2 regions of the Holdemania sp. genome follow, and region 2 is predicted to be linked to the other one. Evidence: a T-box and tRNA genes for the amino acid it is inferred to sense, from the RefSeq annotation. Region 2 holds a T-box; the other holds one or more tRNA genes.
The links. The T-box of region 2 lies ahead of thrS (threonine--tRNA ligase). A T-box ahead of a tRNA ligase gene usually reads a tRNA of that ligase, here a tRNA-Thr.
Positions count from the first base shown of each region.

Region 1: it has a tRNA-Thr gene. The T-box ahead of thrS (threonine--tRNA ligase) is inferred to sense a tRNA for this amino acid. The anticodon was not compared.

Region 1 is NZ_CFQZWI010000029.1:1,377-12,333, reverse strand. It holds gene AC5OW4_RS06445 (M56 family metallopeptidase) at 1-286, opposite strand, end outside; gene AC5OW4_RS06440 (BlaI/MecI/CopY family transcriptional regulator) at 286-639, opposite strand; gene AC5OW4_RS06435 (HTH domain-containing protein) at 989-2,911, shown strand; gene AC5OW4_RS06430 (FAD-dependent oxidoreductase) at 3,666-5,450, opposite strand; gene AC5OW4_RS06425 (hypothetical protein) at 5,671-6,393, opposite strand; gene AC5OW4_RS06420 (class I SAM-dependent methyltransferase) at 6,446-7,270, opposite strand; gene AC5OW4_RS06415 (hypothetical protein) at 7,618-8,118, opposite strand; tRNA gene AC5OW4_RS06410 (tRNA-Thr) at 8,382-8,457, opposite strand; gene AC5OW4_RS06405 (hypothetical protein) at 8,919-9,092, shown strand; gene AC5OW4_RS06400 (CBS domain-containing protein) at 9,328-10,032, opposite strand; gene dapD (2,3,4,5-tetrahydropyridine-2,6-dicarboxylate N-acetyltransferase) at 10,077-10,775, opposite strand; gene dapF (diaminopimelate epimerase) at 10,772-10,957, opposite strand, start outside.
Region 2 is NZ_CFQZWI010000128.1:525-6,677, reverse strand. It holds gene AC5OW4_RS13735 (substrate-binding domain-containing protein) at 76-1,038, opposite strand; gene thrS (threonine--tRNA ligase) at 1,035-2,777, opposite strand; T-box leader at 2,823-3,029, opposite strand; gene AC5OW4_RS13725 (hypothetical protein) at 3,105-3,845, opposite strand; gene AC5OW4_RS13720 (hypothetical protein) at 3,913-4,422, opposite strand; gene AC5OW4_RS13715 (aspartate dehydrogenase domain-containing protein) at 4,488-5,273, opposite strand; gene AC5OW4_RS13710 (SDR family oxidoreductase) at 5,371-6,153, opposite strand, start outside.

The sequences.
Region 1 (10,957 bases), on a different contig from region 2:
TCACCGGCCGCGGCACGGCCGATACCGGTTGACTGGCGGAAGGCACGACAAACAGCACTCCGCCCCGCTCGGAAACGGCCGGATTCGCCACGCTCAGCACGCTGAGTTGGCTGGTAAACGAAAACGGCAGCACCAATCGGATGAAAACGAACGCCCACAGGGCGTAGGAGAAAATTTTCGGCGCTTTCTTTAACGGCAGCCGCACAACCATGACCGCGGCAGCGACGATACTGGCGGCCAGGCTCATGTTTAAGATCGTCTGAAAAAGAGTCGTCAGCGTATTCATTATTTCTTCTTCTGACGGTCCAGCAAATCTTTCAATTCGTCGATTTCTTTTTCAGACAGCTTCCGGTCCTGCAGAAAAGCGGTGACAAACTGCGGCAGCGAGCCTTTGAAAACCTGATCGACGACTTCGCCGCTTTCCTCACGTTCACATTCGTCACGTTTGTAAAGTGCTCGGACAATCGACTTTTCATTGGCGATTACGCCTTTTTCCTGCAGCCGTTTGATGAAGGTGTAGGTCGTCGATTTCTTCCAGCCGAATTTCTGATCGCACACCGCGACCAGCTCTCCCGATGAAACCGGCTCCCTTTCCCACAACAGATCCATAAAGCGAAATTCAGCGGATGTCAATCGCATATCCAAATCCTCCTTTTCTCTCTGTTTCTACCCAAAGTCTACAGTTGTAGGCTCGGGTTGTCAAGTCTTCTTTTCTACTTATTTTCACCTCCCTGCAGAAAGCCGGCAAAAACGGTAACATAAAGCGATTTCCCATGCGAATCGCAATGAAGCTGAAATCACTTTTCATCACACTCGCTTGAAATTGGAAAATCCACGATCAGAGAAATTGCTGAAAAAGCCGCTGTCCGCCCTATCCCTGTATTTGCTTCAAGGTTTGACGGGTTGTGCTTCTTCGTTTCTTTTTGGCAGGTTGCCCTTCTTTCGTTTCTTTTTTATAATAAAGAATAAAGGACAAAGATGAAAGAGTATGGAAATCACAGAACGCGAAGCAAAACTTCTTCGTTATTTAAAAACACATAAAAAACCGATCAGCTGCGAGAAACTGGCTGATCTTTGCGGTTTGTCTGCCGACACTGCCCGGCGTGAACTGGGCCGCTTAAGCGTTTGTCTGAATGCTCAGACGGGGTGTCAGATTGCGGGCCGGCGGGGACAGGGTTACCGGCTGATCGTTACCCAACCGCAGCAGGTGGAAGCTTTTTTCAATGAGCTGGCGAAACAATATCATTGGGATGAACGCAACGACTTCCGGATTTTGGCTGCGATCCTGTTATGCCGAATTCTGGCCTCTGCCCAACCGTTATCCTGGTCCGAGCTCTGTCAGGAATTTGCGATCCCTGAAAATCAGCTGCCCGCGATTGCGGCGGTGGCTCAGGAGCAGCTGGCCACCTTTGAACTGACGCTGCATCCGGAAGCCGTGGGCTTTGTCGTGGAGGGGAATGAACTGAAAAAGCGGTACTGTCTGATCTGGCAGTCGTTATTGCTGGCAAGCCAGCCGGAAGCGGGATTGGATCGCTTCCATCCGCTGCCCGATGATTTCCGGCAGGAGCGGAAGACTGTTCTGACCTTGTGGCCCATCATTCAGGAATGTCTGAAGTCCGTTCCGCAGCTGACATTATCCTATTCGGATTGTCAGGCTTTGATCGCAGGTCTGGTTCTCTGCCGCTGCCGGCGTGATCCGAAGCTGCGGCTGACCTTGACTGACGAACAATGGCAGACGCCTCGCGATAAGCAGTCGGCATTGTTTGTTGAGGTCTTATTTCAGCATCTGGATGGGAACGAATTCCTGGATTCCAGAGAAAACCGGCGTTTTTTGGAAGTGCTGACTTCCGCACTGCGGGGATTGAATATTTCCATTCCGGAAGCGGCGGCAGTTTCCACTTCGATCGCCTCGCCGGTTCTGGATCGGTTCGCACGGCGTTATCCATTTGATTTTACAGCGGATCCAGACTTCCGTCAGCGTGTATCCAGCTGGTTGACGCAGTTGGATATCCGCCGGGCGTTCGCCATGCCGCCTTTTCCGTTAACGAGCGATGATCTGCTCAGCGATCCCCTCAGTGAGAATCTGGCGCTGGAGCTGACCCGCTGTGTTGAGGATTGCATGCGCGTCCCCCTGTCTCATGATTTTAAGCAGCAGGCGGCGAAATGTTTGTTTCCTTATTTAAAGCCTTTAAGTACGGAATCCGTGTTCACCGTCTGGATCATTTCCCGGCAGGGAATTGGCGCGGCTGGGAAATGGTTGGAAACGATCCAACAGCTTTTCCCGATTTTAACCGGGACTTCCGCGCTGTTTACGTTCAAGCCGGTTGAATTTACCGCGCTGTTTCAGCTCCGGCGCGAGGCTTCTGATTTGATCTGGACGGATATTCCCGATCTGCCGGGAATTCCGCCGGAAAATGTATTTTACTTCAAACCGCCGCGTTCGCGCAAGAAGATCATCGACAGCGGCTTTGATCCGTATACGCCGCTGCGGGACTGGCTGGGCCGCAATTTTACCATCGTTTCCAATTCGATCCGCTTGCGGCAGAAAAAAGACCTGCCCCGGTTGTTCGATGCGATTCCCGTGATTTCAGCACGGCGGTCTCTTTCCGCTTCTGCGATCACCTGTGTTCCCATCGTCAATCAGATCATGTTCCTCGGCGGCGAAACGGCGCACCTGGAAAAGAGCGAGCTTTATTTCTGGGTCAATGACCGGCCGTTAGTCTGGGATGGACAGGAAGTCCGGTTTTTCCTCTATTACCGATGTGCCGCGCCCTTGTCAAAAAGCTGGCGGCCGCTGCAATGGGTTTGTGAGCGTTGGCTGAAATTGTCTCCATCGCGGATGATCAAGGTGCCGGCGATGGCGCCGGCAGCGTTGTATGACCTGTTGATCGACACTTGCCGGAAACGTTAAAAATAAAAGACTGGTTTCCCTTATATGGAGTTGCTTTGACTGGAAATAAGCTTCTCTGGGAATACAGTCTTTTATTATATCAATGGAATAAAAGCCAAAATTACGATTCTCAATGTGTTCAGTCTTCCTTCACTTTCTGTCAAATACAGACTGCTTTTGCACAAGGCGAAACAAAATTATTCGTAAACGAGGAGCCAGTTGGGAAAATAAGAATGCAGCATTTCGATTACAGATTCCCTGTCGTTTGCGTTATCAAGGCAGAGAACAATCCGTGGAAATTGAGGCCTGCCCGATGATTGTTCAGTTGAATCGGGCTGCCGGATCTTGATGAAAAATGAAATTTCGCCTAATTCTTCAATCGTGGGATCTCGATCTAACGCATCCAGCAACTCTAACAGCGAAGTGTCTCCTTGTAAATTCACATTCACAGAGGAAATGGCGGTTTCGATTTACTCATTATACTTATATTTTATTAATTTTCAGTATTGTACCTTCTATTTTACTCTCCTTCAATTTCTCTTGTTTCCAACCTTAATTATTCAAGGAAGTCTCCCTCACTTTGCGATCGTTTCATTATAGAGTATTCACATTGATCTCTTTCGATCGACCTCGGAACATTTTGATCTATTTCAAATCCTGCTTCCACGGATTCTCTTTAGGCTGCAAGAAGAATAAAAAAAGCCGCAACCAGGCTGCTGACTTGTATCAGAAACCTTGGTTATGGCTTTTTTATTAAATCTATGAAGTCTGTAACTTATTTCGCAATCGCTGCGGAAGCGGCGTTGCCTGCGTTATATCCGCTGGTTACTGCCCAGCCGAACAGCGTAGCGCCCATGTAGACGTCGCCTTCCAGTCCGCCGACAACTTCACCAGCTGCGTATAAGCCTTCAACCGGCTGTTTTTCCGTGTTCAGTACCTGCATCCCGTCGTTGATACGCAGTCCGCCCAATGTCGCATAGTAACGGATATACTGCTGCAATGCGTAATATGGACCTTCTTCGCTTAACGGCGCGGTCAGTTCGCGGCCGAATTCATCTTTTTCACCCTTGGCTGCCGTTTCGTTGAACTTCGTCGCCGCTTCGGTTAACGCGCCTTCCGGCAGGTTCATCTTCTTTGCCAGATCTTCTAACGAATCCGCTTTGACCATAAACGGATTGCCTTCACCGTCGTTGGCCAGCCACTTCTCAACATCTTCATCCGAATAGATCTTCGATCCCGTCATGCCCTTATTGAAAGCGTCAAAGGATGTCTGATCCATGATCAGATACTGGGCCGAGTTCTTCTTCATTTCCTGCATCAGATCCCAGGCGTTGCCCTTTTCGTTTGCGAAACGCACGCCATCCTGATTGACCAGGAACGCCCCGGAAGCAGAATAAGCCGCGCCGACACCCGGGTTGCAATACTGGCCTAAGCCGCTTGGCAGAATCATCGAGTTTGGCTGCGTATTGACGAATTCCATATTGAAGGTATCCGCGTTCACTGCTTCCGCCATCTTCAGGCCATCGCCCGTTGCACCCGCATGACCGGCGTAAACAAACTGCTTATATTCCTCCGGAACCATGGCGTCGTTAGCGCCGAAGCCGCCGGTTGCCAGAATCACCGCTTTGGCGTTGATCGTGTAGTTCTTCGCATCGTCGCTGGCTTTTACCCCTTTGACTACGCCGTTGTCTACGATCAGCTCGACAGCCGGCGTATTCGTCATCACCGTGCCGCCCGCTGTTTTAAAAGTATCCGCCAAACTGGAAACCACCCCAGCGCCGCGGCCGGTGCCGGAATAACTGCGGGTTGGCTTGCCGTCTCGCTCATACGGAACATTCGCACCGTCTTCGGAAACCAGCCAGTCGAACGCCGCGCCGGTCGTATTGACATAAATATCCAGCGTCGCTTCGTCATTGTTATTATGACCGTTTTTCAACATATCCGCTTTCAGCTGTTCCGGTGAATCTTCAAAACCATCTTCCTTCTGCCACTGGCTGCCGGTCGCCATGGTGCCGGCGCCTGCCATGGCGCTCGCGCCGCCGACAACGCCCGTCTTTTCCAACAGGATAACGTTGTTGCCGTTCTGCTGCGAAGACAAAGCCGCGGTCAGACCTGCTGCCCCGCCGCCCACGACGACGATATCCGCGTCCAACGTCACTTCTTCTTTTGTCGTCGAAGAAGATTCCGCGGATTTTGTCATTTTATCCATATCCGCGCCTGCCTGAGTTAACGCGTCTTCCATCGCCGCTTTAAAACCATTCGACGTGACCGTCGCGCCGGATACGCCGTCAATGCCGATGGACTGGCTGTCCAGAACCTTCGTGACTAACTCCGGTAACGCTGCCGCGCCGATTCCTTCTGTTTCTGAATGCTCGATCACCTGGATATCCGTGATCTTTTCCGCATCTACCGTGACTTCCAGCGTAATATCGCCATGGAAGCCGGCTGCCGAGGCTTTATAGGTTCCCGCTTTCATGCCGCCGGTGGCTTCCGGCGCTTTGGTTGAGCACCCCGTTGTCAGCAGCATCGCCGCCAGAACGAGGGCAACTAATTTCTTCATTTCTTCTTTCCTCCTTTTATAGACGATCGTCTACCTTTATCTATTTTATCGATTCCCACGTTGTTGTCAATCCTTTTTGTGAAAGTTTTATGATTTTCAGGGACACTCTGAAAGAAAAAAAGCATTGGAATTCAGCGCACTCCAATGCTTACCTGCCATTTCTAATCGCTCTTCTGATCTCGAAATAAACGTCGATCAACGGTAATCTTCACCCGGATTTTCAGGTTTCAAGCAGAGCTTCCAGAAACCGCGGCAGGAAGCTTTCTAAGGCATTGCGGATCCGACTCGCCGTTTCCATTTCCGAGCGGGCCCGGGCGTGAAAGCGGGCGGCGTTTAACTGGATATCCTTGAAGCCTTCGACTTCTTCCTTTAAGAGAAGCTGAACGTCCCATTCCCGGCTCCAGGCGAATTGATGCCCAAAGCGCTGCGTTTCTTTCAAGCTGCTTTTCAGCGCTTCTCCCAGCTCGCGCATTCTTGGCAGATCGTAGGGAATCTGAACGTTGGGGGCATACCCGACATAGCCGGTAAACGGAACTCGTTGCCCTTCCGCCTCGCGCGTATCATAGCTTTGTGAGATCACGGCGTCGTATTCCTTTGCCAGTGCTTCCAGCTTCAGCGCCTGAACAAGCAACTCCGCACCGTCCTGGGCCGTTCGATCTCCCAACTGTTTTGCATCCTGCAAAAGCTGCGCTGCAATCTTTAGACATTCCTGTGATGACAGGGAAAGCGGATGCCTTTCAATTTCACTTAATTCCCGACGCACAGCCTGCGCGTCGACTTTCAGTTTCTTCTTCCAGGAAAAAATATGCTGCCGCGGCAAAATCACCAGCGGACTGCCCTGCGCTTCCGCCAAAACCAACGTTTGTTCCAGCTCCGCTTTCCGCTGCCGCTGCTGCAGAAAGCGAAGCAGAAGCAGAGCTTGTTCATGATGTGTCAGTATCATCGCACTCTCCTTTTTACCTTATTGCACTCCAGTTGAAACCTTCCTCACTGACTCACGGCTTTCGGGCTAATTCCAAATCAATCGTATCGACCAGCTCAATTCTGCCTCCATAACGATCAATCTTATTTTGAATTGCAGCGTAGAAATCCGCTCTCACCGCTTTGTCTAAAATGATATGATCCGACTGCGTGGCGATCAGCGAAACATAATCCTGCGCCGAATAGGATCGCTTCCTGGTATACATTCTGATTTTCTGATCCACAAAGCCATACCGCAGACTGATCTCGGATCTTCTTTTCGCATCCGCTTCGGTAAACGGCGGCGTTGGCGCGGAATAGGCCATATATTGGGCGTAAACCTGTTGAATTTCTTCATACAACGCTGCATTGCTTTGTCGATAGTTTCCATGCTTGGCAAACCGTGCGAACACACCGCCCGGTTTTAACAGGGCATACACCTTCGAATAACCGATTTCTTCCGGGATCCAATGGAAAGCCGCCGCGGAGTATATCAGATCGAAGCGGTTCTCCGGACTTTCATAATCCTGAAAAGCGCTGGTTACAACGGTAAAATCGGGATAATCACTGAATTTCTTCCGCGTCAGCGCTGCCAGCTGATCACCCAGCTCGACTGCGGTCAGGCGACAGCCGGTCTTTAATATCGGCGTTGTGGCCTGGCCGGTTCCAATCCCGATTTCCAGCACTTCGCTGTTTGAAGTCAGCGGCTGATAAGCAAACAAATCCTCGTATAATTCCGAGACATATTCGGGACTCCATTTGTCATATTCCTCCGCAACGGTGTTGAAGGTCCATTCCAAGCCTTGAATGATCGCCATGCTTTCCTCCTTCGCCGGTACCCGGCCCTTCCATAAACTCATGTCCGATGATCCGCCGCCGTGAACGCTTGATCAGACAACAGAAAAACGCACTGTTTCCAGGCTTATTTCACGTTATTCGAAAATGATTTTCTTTATGGCATTTTTAAACTCCTTACCGGTTTTTCTGATCACAGTCATTCCGTCGTCGGTTCAAAAGTGCTGAGTTATGGATTACTTTTATTATACACGGTTTACTCTTCTCTGTCCTTCATTTTTTATAATCGGTCTTTCGCTTGCCTCATTTTCATCATCCAATGAAGCTGACAGTCAGCCAGACACAGGACTTGAACCCGGGACCGACGAATTGCGCATGCAAACATTTCATTGCAAAGGGGATCCGAGCTTCTTCAGTGATCAAATAAGTTCCGCTCTGCAAACATCGCGGTGATAACCCTGCGCTTCGCTTCCGTAAACGCAATCGGCTGATCATAGCTGAACGAGATCATCCTGTTGGATTTCAGAAGATAGATCGTATTTCTGTAATCTGTCTGGAGCGGGGGATCCGTGTCGGGATTGAGCTTGGCAGCCGCAAAGTCCGCGTTCCAGACGTCCGCATCCAGTATAACCAGACCTTCCAGCGCTGCCAATGAACAGGATTTCGCTGAACAAGGAAGACCGCTTTCCCGGGCAAAGCCTGCGATCGGATCGTTTTCTTCTGCGAAATCAATAATTTCCAAATTTATATGGATTCGTATTTTTGCCCCATCATCCCAACCGTTAAGGCTCAGCCGATACCGCTGATCATTGCGGCCATCCGTGTTCACCTGTTTACTTTCCACAACTTCCTCAGTATAGCCAAGATCCGCCATCGACAACACCTGCGGCGCTTTCTGCCCAACAACATTCATATAGAAAAGAACTCCGGCCATGAAGAGCATAAAAATTAAAAATCTGAAATCCCGTCTGAACTCATTATTTAACATTTCTATCTGTGGATATTTCATTCCCAGCCGATCACCGATTTCTAACAGTTTCTTATTGACCATTTTTCTTCCCCTGCCGCTTCTTCTATCTGCTTCTTCATTAATTCTATTGTATCAAAGTTCCGTTGTTTTGAATGAAAAGCATAAAAAAATCCCGCTGAATTTCTCAACGGGATATCCTTTTCTCATGGTGCCGACTATAGGACTTGAACCTACCACCTACGCGTTACGAGTGCGTTGCTCTACCGGATGAGCTAAGTCGGCGTAAATATAGTTTATAAAAACTGTGTCCTTCTGTCAAGTTTTTTTAGCATTTTATTCGCAACTTTTGTTACTCCTCACTGGAAAAACTGCGAGAAAATTTGTTCGCTGAGATCCTCGGATTAAGAAAACTTGTTGTGAGCTTGGATTCTACACTGAATCGCGGTCAGAAACAACAAACTTCTGATCCTTCTCTCCTTCAAGCAACAATTTTCGACTTCATTTAAGGATTAAAAAGAACACAGTGAAAATGAAAACTGGACCCGAAAAGGAAACTTTAATTGCTTTGTGAAAAACAATTTCATCATTTTCTTAGAGAGGAATTTTAACTTTTCCGCAATCTTATTAGGGCAGGGTTTTGTTGAACCGCGGATGCCCGTCCGAATAGAGTCGACTTTTGGTCTTTTCCAATTCAATTCAAACCGACAGATTTTTGTCATCTGTCGTCAAAGGAGGGCAATTCTATGGAACATTTCCTGGAACTTTTCGATGCTGTAATTTTGAAAGTTGTATTGCCCTTGATCGAATGCACGATCAAAGTGATTGAATGCCGCTTAAAAATTATAGGGGCAAAAAAAAAGCGCTGCAACTACTCCCCAAGTGATTCAGCGCTCATCTGTCTGCCGCCATGCTCGTAAGAGATAGCGGTTGACGGGTGCCGCCTTTCAGCAATACCTTACACCTTGAGTATAGGCATTCCGGATGGAATTTCAACCTTTTCCTTCTCTTCTTGAGTACATTTATTCAATTCAGCGATGAGATTGGCCTACTCGCTATTATTCTGTTAAGCCTGTCTATTCTTGCCGGCTGAAACAAGGAAATCATGATGCTGGCTAAACTAAAAGGGGAGTTCATCGTTCCCCTTCCGTTCCCCTATTTATCCAGCTCATACAACAGCGGCAGATCGGCGACCGTGATGATCCCGATCGGCTTCTGATGAGCACTTCCGGACTCTGTGATCAGGATTGCCGAAATGCTGACGCCGCGGTGCAGGCTTGCCTCAAACAAATCCTGTGCTTCGGTGACATCCGCCGTGCGGGGCAGAAACAGAACCCGCTCTTTTTTATCCTTAAAATACAGACAATCGCTGACCACACCGGAAAGCGGTTTGTTCGTACGGCTCTGGTGCAGCGTCCAGCGGGCGATCATCTCCATCGTTAACAGCGCGTGAAATCCGCCCTGGGCATAGACCGGCAGCTTGGAGGAGCCCATCGTTTCCATGATATCTACCGCTTCCCGGATTTCAGTCTGGGGATCGCAGATTTTCACCGGCTTGAGAAAATGTGCGCTGACTCGCGGCGGTTCGCAGATTTTCCGCGCCAGCTCCTCAATTTCCGTAACGACCTCGTCGATGGGAATCGCGATGATATGTCCCTCGTCGGAGCGCTGGTGCACGATCGCATTGCGCAGATCGGCATATTCCTGCAGCTCCATTTCATACTTGCGGACTAACCCGCTGCTGCGGGACGCCTGGTTCAACAACTGATAAAAACGCGAATACCGCGTGACGCCGGTGATCTGCTTCAACTGCTTTTCGATCATCGCGAACGCGTTCAGAAACCGCTGTGCATTATCCATGGAAAACCCTCCTGATGAACTCTATTATATCAGGTTTTCCGTTTTCACCGCGAACTATCCCTCAGCTTTTCCACAATTTCAGTTTTTTTCCGGGTTTGTTCGTCTTTTCGCTTGATCAGACGGGCCGGAACGCCAGCCGCCAGCCATCCCGGCGGCACATCTTCCGTAACGACCGCCCCGGCGGCGATCACCGCGGACTGACCGATCCGCACCCCTTCCAAAATCACGGCGTTGGCGCCGATCAAAACGTCGTCCTCAATCACCACCGGTTCCGCGCTGGCCGGCTCCAGCACCCCCGCTACAACAGCCCCGGCGCCGATGTGGCAGCGCCGGCCGATTTCTGCCCGCGCACCGATGACCGCATTCATGTCGACCATCGTTTCCGCACCGATCTGCGCGCCAACATTGATCACCGCGCCCGTCAGAATGACCGCATTCTCCCCGATCTCCGCCGCATCCCGAATCCAGGCTCCCGGTTCAATCCGGCAAGGCAGATCCTGAATCGCAAGCAACGGCCAGGCGCTCTGACGCTGCAGACAGACTAACCGCAGATCGCGCAGCCGGTCTTTCTGGGCCTGCAGCTGAGGGCGCAGGCTGTCCCATTCACCGATTACCAGCTTGAACGATTCGCCATAGACCGCGGCGTCTGTCCAGTGCGTCGGGGAGTCTTCGTTAAACAGCAAAAGCACCTCTGTGCTGCGTGGGTGATCATGCAGCTTCTGAATCAGTTCTTCGGTTTTCATTCGCACGCTTTGACCTCCACCTTCCCGATATACACCGACGGGCCGGTTAATAAGCACTGTTTGTCCGGCGCTTGTTCCACGTGCAGCAGTCCGCCCGGGCAGCGAACCTTACAAGGCAGCGGACAGAGGCCGAAGATCGCCGCTGCGACGGCGCTGGCGCATGCGCCGGTACCGCAAGCCAA
Region 2 (6,153 bases):
TTCTCTCACCAACACTATTTTTGAAAGAGCCAAAAAAGAAGGCCGGCTTGACCTTCTCTCAGTGAATCTTTTGTTTTATTCCGCCAGTATGCCCGCGAGTTCCGTAATCTCAAACAGCGTGAGGAAGGATTCCAGTTCGCTCTGGACTTCCTGTGCGTTAACGATGTTGAGATTCATCCGCGTCCATGTCTTAGCGATCACAGCGCCGCCAGGCACGCCCAGCGTCTGAGCACCCAGTGTTTCAATATCCGCTTCAACGATCGACGAATCCTGTTCCGCCTGCGCCAGATAATCGCGCATCGACTGCAGCATGGTTTCAACGGCTGCTTTCTTTTCTTCCGGCAGATCCTGACGGACAAACAGCGCCGCCTGCGGATAGCCCTGGGTTCCGGTAGCCGTTTTCCATTGTTCCTGCAGATCCATGACGATCTTCAGTTCCTGACCGTTCTCCTTCGCTTTGGCGATTGTCGCCGTCGCCGCCGGCTCCGCCATCAGCGCTACGTCGGCTTTCCCTGCCAGCATAGCGCCCTGGACTTCCGCCACACTGGCATACCAGGTGATTTCCGGCGTAACCGGATTAGCCTGCAAAACGGTTTCCAGCACCTTGCCCGGCACCGCACCCTCGCCGAAAGCCGCAAAGACACCCGCGTTTTCCAAGGCCGCTTCATCCGCCGCGACCAGATACAGATTTCCCCAGGTTAAGATACTTTCCATCCGGTAGGTTGTTTTGCCATTGGCGGCCAGCTTCGCACCCAGATTGCTCGGCGCGACGATCACGTCATATTCCGGATTCGGATTGACGAACGCGGCCTGCAGCACATCCGTACCGTCGACAAGCGTCACATCCTGTCCCGCCTTCATCGGCGCGATCAAGGCCAGCGCCGGAGCTCCGGTCGGACCCAGGATCGACAAGGAAACCGGCGTGGTTTCCACAGTCGGCTCCGGCGATGTTTCCGGAGTTGCTTCCGGTGTTTTAGGATTGGCGGCGCACCCTGCCGTCAGCGCAAGAACGCTGAGGAAACAAAGCCATTTCTTCATACGCGCGCCTTCGTTTCAATTTCGTTGAGGATGCTTTCCAGCAGTTCCTCTTTGCTGATTGTAACGGAGTCTTTCTTGCCATACCGGCGAACCGTCGCCGTGTTGTTTTCAACCTCACCGTCGCCGACGACAATCTGCATCGGAATCTTATGCGTCTGCGCTTCACGAACGCGGTAGCCCAGCTTTTCGTTGCGGCCGTCGACCTTCACGCGCACGCCCTTGGCCAACAACATCGCTTCCAATTCTTTCGCATAGTCCAGATGCCGTTCATGATGCACTGGAACGATGACGACCTGCTGCGGCGCCAGCCACATCGGGAAAGCACCGGCGTAATGTTCGATCAGAATGCCGATAAAGCGCTCGATCGAGCCAAAGATAACGCGGTGCAGCATGATCGGACGTTTCTTGGAACCGTCCGCGTCGACATATGTCAGATCAAAGCGTTCCGGCAGATTCATATCCAGCTGGATCGTGCCGCACTGCCAGACCCGTCCCAGGCTGTCCGTTAAATGGAAGTCCAGCTTCGGTCCGTAGAACGCACCGTCGCCCGGATTGATCTTGCAGGCCTTGCCCGCTGCATGACACGCCGCTTCCAGCGCCGCCTCCGCTTTATCCCAGATTTCAATCGATCCGATATATTTCTTTTCCGGCCGTGTCGACAGCTCGATTTCATAGCTTAAGCCAAACACCGAATACACACGGTCGATGAAGTTGATCAGCCGGACTACTTCGCTCTCGATCTGATCCTCGCGCATGAAGATATGCGCGTCGTCCTGAGTGAACGTTCTGACGCGGAACAATCCGTTTAAGGCGCCGCTGGCTTCGTGACGGTGGACCTGTCCCAGCTCGCCGACGCGCAGCGGCAGATCCTTATAGGAATGCAGGCCGTTTTTATACACAAGCATTCCGCCCGGACAGTTCATCGGCTTGATCGCGAACTCGCGGTCGTCGATCATCGTCGTATACATGTTTTCCTTGTAATTTGCCCAGTGTCCGCTCAGCTCCCACAATTCCTTGGAAAGCATGATCGGCGTCTTGATGAACTGATAGCCTTCCTTAGTGTGTTCTTCGTACCAGTAGTTTTCCAACACATTGCGCAGGATCATGCCGTTCGGTAAAAAGAACGGGAACCCCGGGCCATACTCGCTCATCATAAACAGATCCAGCTCGCGGCCTAATTTCTTGTGATCGCGCTTCTTCGCTTCTTCCAGGAAATTCAGATAGTTCTGAACTTCCTCGTCGGTATCGAAGCAGATGCCGTAAACCCGCTGCAGCATCTTGTTGTTGGCATCGCCCTTCCAGTACGCGCCGCTGACTTTCAGCAGCTTGAAATGCTTCAGCTCCTTGACGCTCTCAACGTGCGGGCCTCGGCACAGATCGGTAAAATCCCCCTGGGAGTAGCAGCTGATCACCGTATCGTCCTCGTCCATGTGCCCGATCAGATCGAGCTTGTACGGATCGTCCTTAAACATCTCCAGCGCTTCCGCTTTCGAGATTTCATGCCGGACAATACGCTTGCCGTCCTTGGCGATCTTCTTCATTTCTTTTTCAATCTTCGCCAGATCTTCCTCATGCAGCACATCGTCGCCCAAGTCGATGTCGTAGTAAAAGCCGTCGGTAATGACCGGTCCAACCCAGAATTTTGCGTGCGGATACAGATGTTTGACAGCCTGCGCCAACAAATGCGCACAGCTGTGGTTGAGCACATGCAGATGCTCGTCTTCTTTAATGTTGATCATAGTTCCTTCCTCCTGTTTTTCTAAGACCACAAAAAAACGCCCCTGATTAAGGACGTTGTTCAACGCGGTACCACCTTATTTCCTGTTTCTTCCATGAAACAGGCACTCAAGCTCAATAACGATGAGAATCGTCGCTTTTTCAAAAGCGATACTCGCAGGCGGTAACCATTTCCCTTTTCAGCTTCCTCGCACCTTCCGGAAACCTCTCTGATCCAAGTTCTGAAACGATCATGTCCTGGTCTTTGTATGTACCTCTTTTATACACCGGTTTTCCTGCCTTGTCAATGGAAATGAATTTTTTCCAGAAATTCAGAACGATGAACAGATTTAAGGCTGCACCCAGGTCGTTTGGTCGATCTGTGAAAAATCAGCCTGGATATGCAGCTGATCCAGCGTCATCGACAAATCGCCGGAAAGCTCCTCCGTTCCGCCGCTGTCCAGCGTTAAGCGGACGGGTTCCCCGGTTTCCTCCTTTACCGCGAACCGAACAGTCAGCGTTTTTTGACTTTCGATCATCGCGGCAATCGGATCTTCCAGACCCCATTCTTTGAAATAAGCTGCGGCCGTAACTGCATCCAGCGTCAGACTGACCTCGGCACAGCGGACGTTCCCGATCGTTTCCTGCATCGACCAGCGGCCGGCTTTCAAAACAGCCAGAATGGCTTTCCAATCCGGCAAGGCTGGTTCGGCCCCCGGCTGATCAACCCATTGTTTCTGATTCAGATCATATTTTTGCCAGCGGTCCTCTTGCCAGCACCATTGAGCTTGAACATGCAGCGGAATCTGAAGCACGCCGCTGCCGCCCTGCCAGCGCAAATCCAGATTGACTGCGGGTTCTTCCATCCGTCCCTGCAGCACACCCTGTCCGGCAACATGATAGGGCAGCCATAGATAGCGGTTGCCAGCCTTGCCTTCAGCCTCAATCGTGATGTCTGCGGTCACGGATTCCATCGTCGTCAGCGCCCGGCTCGTCTTGGCCAGAATCCACAGCTGATCCAGCCAGCCGCAAGCGCTCAGCATCACCATCATCGCAAGCAATGCGACGATAAAGCTTCCTTTTCTGCGCATCGTCATCCCTGCCTTCTGCTTTCTGCTTTCTGCTTTCATTATATCACGGGAAAGAAAAGGCAGAGTCTTATTGACCCTGCGTTGTGGAATTGCGGTATTGCGAATAGATTTCCTTCAGGTCTTCGATCATTTCCTTACTGTCGTAGATCAAAGCTGTATTGCCGTTGACATATGCATAGTATTCGGTTTCCTGACCGTTAGCGTTGACCTTCATCCGGCCGTTCTGACTCGCATAGTTCAGCATTTTCTGACTTTCCTCGTTGGCCGGATCAAAACGATAAAGGTAATAGACCTGATCGTTGTATTGAAACGAGGTGCCTTCCAGCGCGTTGAAATCTGTATTTTCAATCGGTGTCACCTGGTTGAAGGTGTAATTGTTATTCTGGAAGTGATCCAGAACATCCTGAATGCTGGCAATCGGTTCTACCGTTTCCGTCGGTGTCATTGAGCTTTCCGGCGAGGCCGAAGGGGTCATCGACGGCGTGGGTGTGGCTGAATTGTTGTTTCTGCTGCAGCCGCCCAAAATCAAAGCAAATCCCAAGCAGACCGCAGCGTACCGCAGAATTGTTTTTTTCATCATTAATTCCTCCTGCCAGTATTCTCGGCGTTTTTTTCCGATTTATACCTGCCGGGAAGGAAAAACTACTGGAACTGAATCGGGGAAGCGATGTTGTTGAGCAAAGCCACAACGCTGTATCCGGCGATCGCGCTGGTGCGGGAATAGATCGCAATTTCCGCCTTGATTTCCTCACCTTCCACCCGGATCGTATGGGTATCACCGATAAAGCCCGGCGTACTTTCGATCTTCACACCGGTATGCTCCGGCCCGTTGGTGGCCAGCGACGTGGCAACGGCGACGTTCACCCGGCGGGGAAGCAAAGCGATCGCTTCCTTAGCAGTGCCTTCAAAAGCGGTCAGCGTCGTTTCGCTGGCCGCCATTTCTTCACGATAGACCGGCGTTGTGCGCAGATACTGTGGTCCGGTCTCGGAAGTAATGGACGCTTCGATCGGACTCATCACAGCTGCCGTGCGCATTAAATCAAAGCCCCCGATCGCGCCGGAAGCGATGTAAACCTTGCGGCCGGCCGCGCGCGCGACCGCCTGCACTTCTTCATAAAAATCAGCGTCCGCAAACGCCCCAATCGCCAGCGTGACGAAATCCGCTCCGCCTTGTAAAACCGCGATCGCATTGGCTTTCACCGCCTCGACGGAAGCGGCTTCCGCGACGATCTGCGGTTTCCACCTCAGCAGCTCTTCCAGTTGAGTTGTCCAGGCCACGCCGACCTCCGCCGCCAGGGCATGAGCGGAGTCCGCCGTCCGGCTGAGAATGCCGACCAGCTCATATTCCGGCATCTTGCCGGCTTTCCAGGCCCGGGCCACAATGCTGCCCAGCTTGCCAGCCCCTAAAATCGCAAATTTTGTTTTCATGTTTTTCTCCTCTTCTCCGTACTGAAAAGCTGAAGCAAGCAACGTCTTTTTCAGAACGCCGGCTCCAGCCTCACGCTGAAATCATCTTTATTGGTTGTTACTGAGCGCGATCTTCCTTCATCGCCTGCAGCGCGGCAACAGAACCGCCGTCATACAGAATATCGACGCCGGTCAGGTAGGAACATTCATCACTGACCATAAACGCCATCATCTTCGCGATTTCTTCCGGTTCGCCCATCCGGCCTAAAGCACCGCGCTCTGCGAAGGAAGCGGCTTCCTTGCCTTCAATTTCACCCATCGGTGTCTTAAAGGTACCCGGCGAAATTGAGACGATCCGAATTCCCTGCTTGCCAAACTTCACAGCCATCCGCGCAGTATACCAGAGAACAAAGTTTTTGGAAAGGGTATAGGCTGTCCCGGTCTGCTGCTCCAGCGGAACTTGGCTGAGCATCTGATTCACTGCCAGACGGAAGGCCTCCGCATCGCTCAGACTCAGCTTATATATCTGTTTTGGCACCTTATCCGCCGGAAGCATGTACGCCGACATGCTGGAAACATTGAGGATACAGCTGCCTTCCGGCATGATTTTCACGAATTCCTCATCCATGTTCATCGTTCCAATCGCGTTGATCTCGAAGATTTTCTGCGCATCTGTCATATGCGGAGAAACGCCTGCGGCATGGATCAGCACTTTAACCTCACCCAGCTGCGCCGCATACGCCGCCAATTTTCTGACAGATTCGCGATGACTGGCATCAGCCGGGTAAGCCTCGGCCTCGATTCCCACATCACTCAGCTGTTTAACGGCATTTTCCAGTTTAGCCACCGTTCTTCCCATCAGAATGATTTTATGTTTCCGGCCTAAAATCTTCGCTGCTTC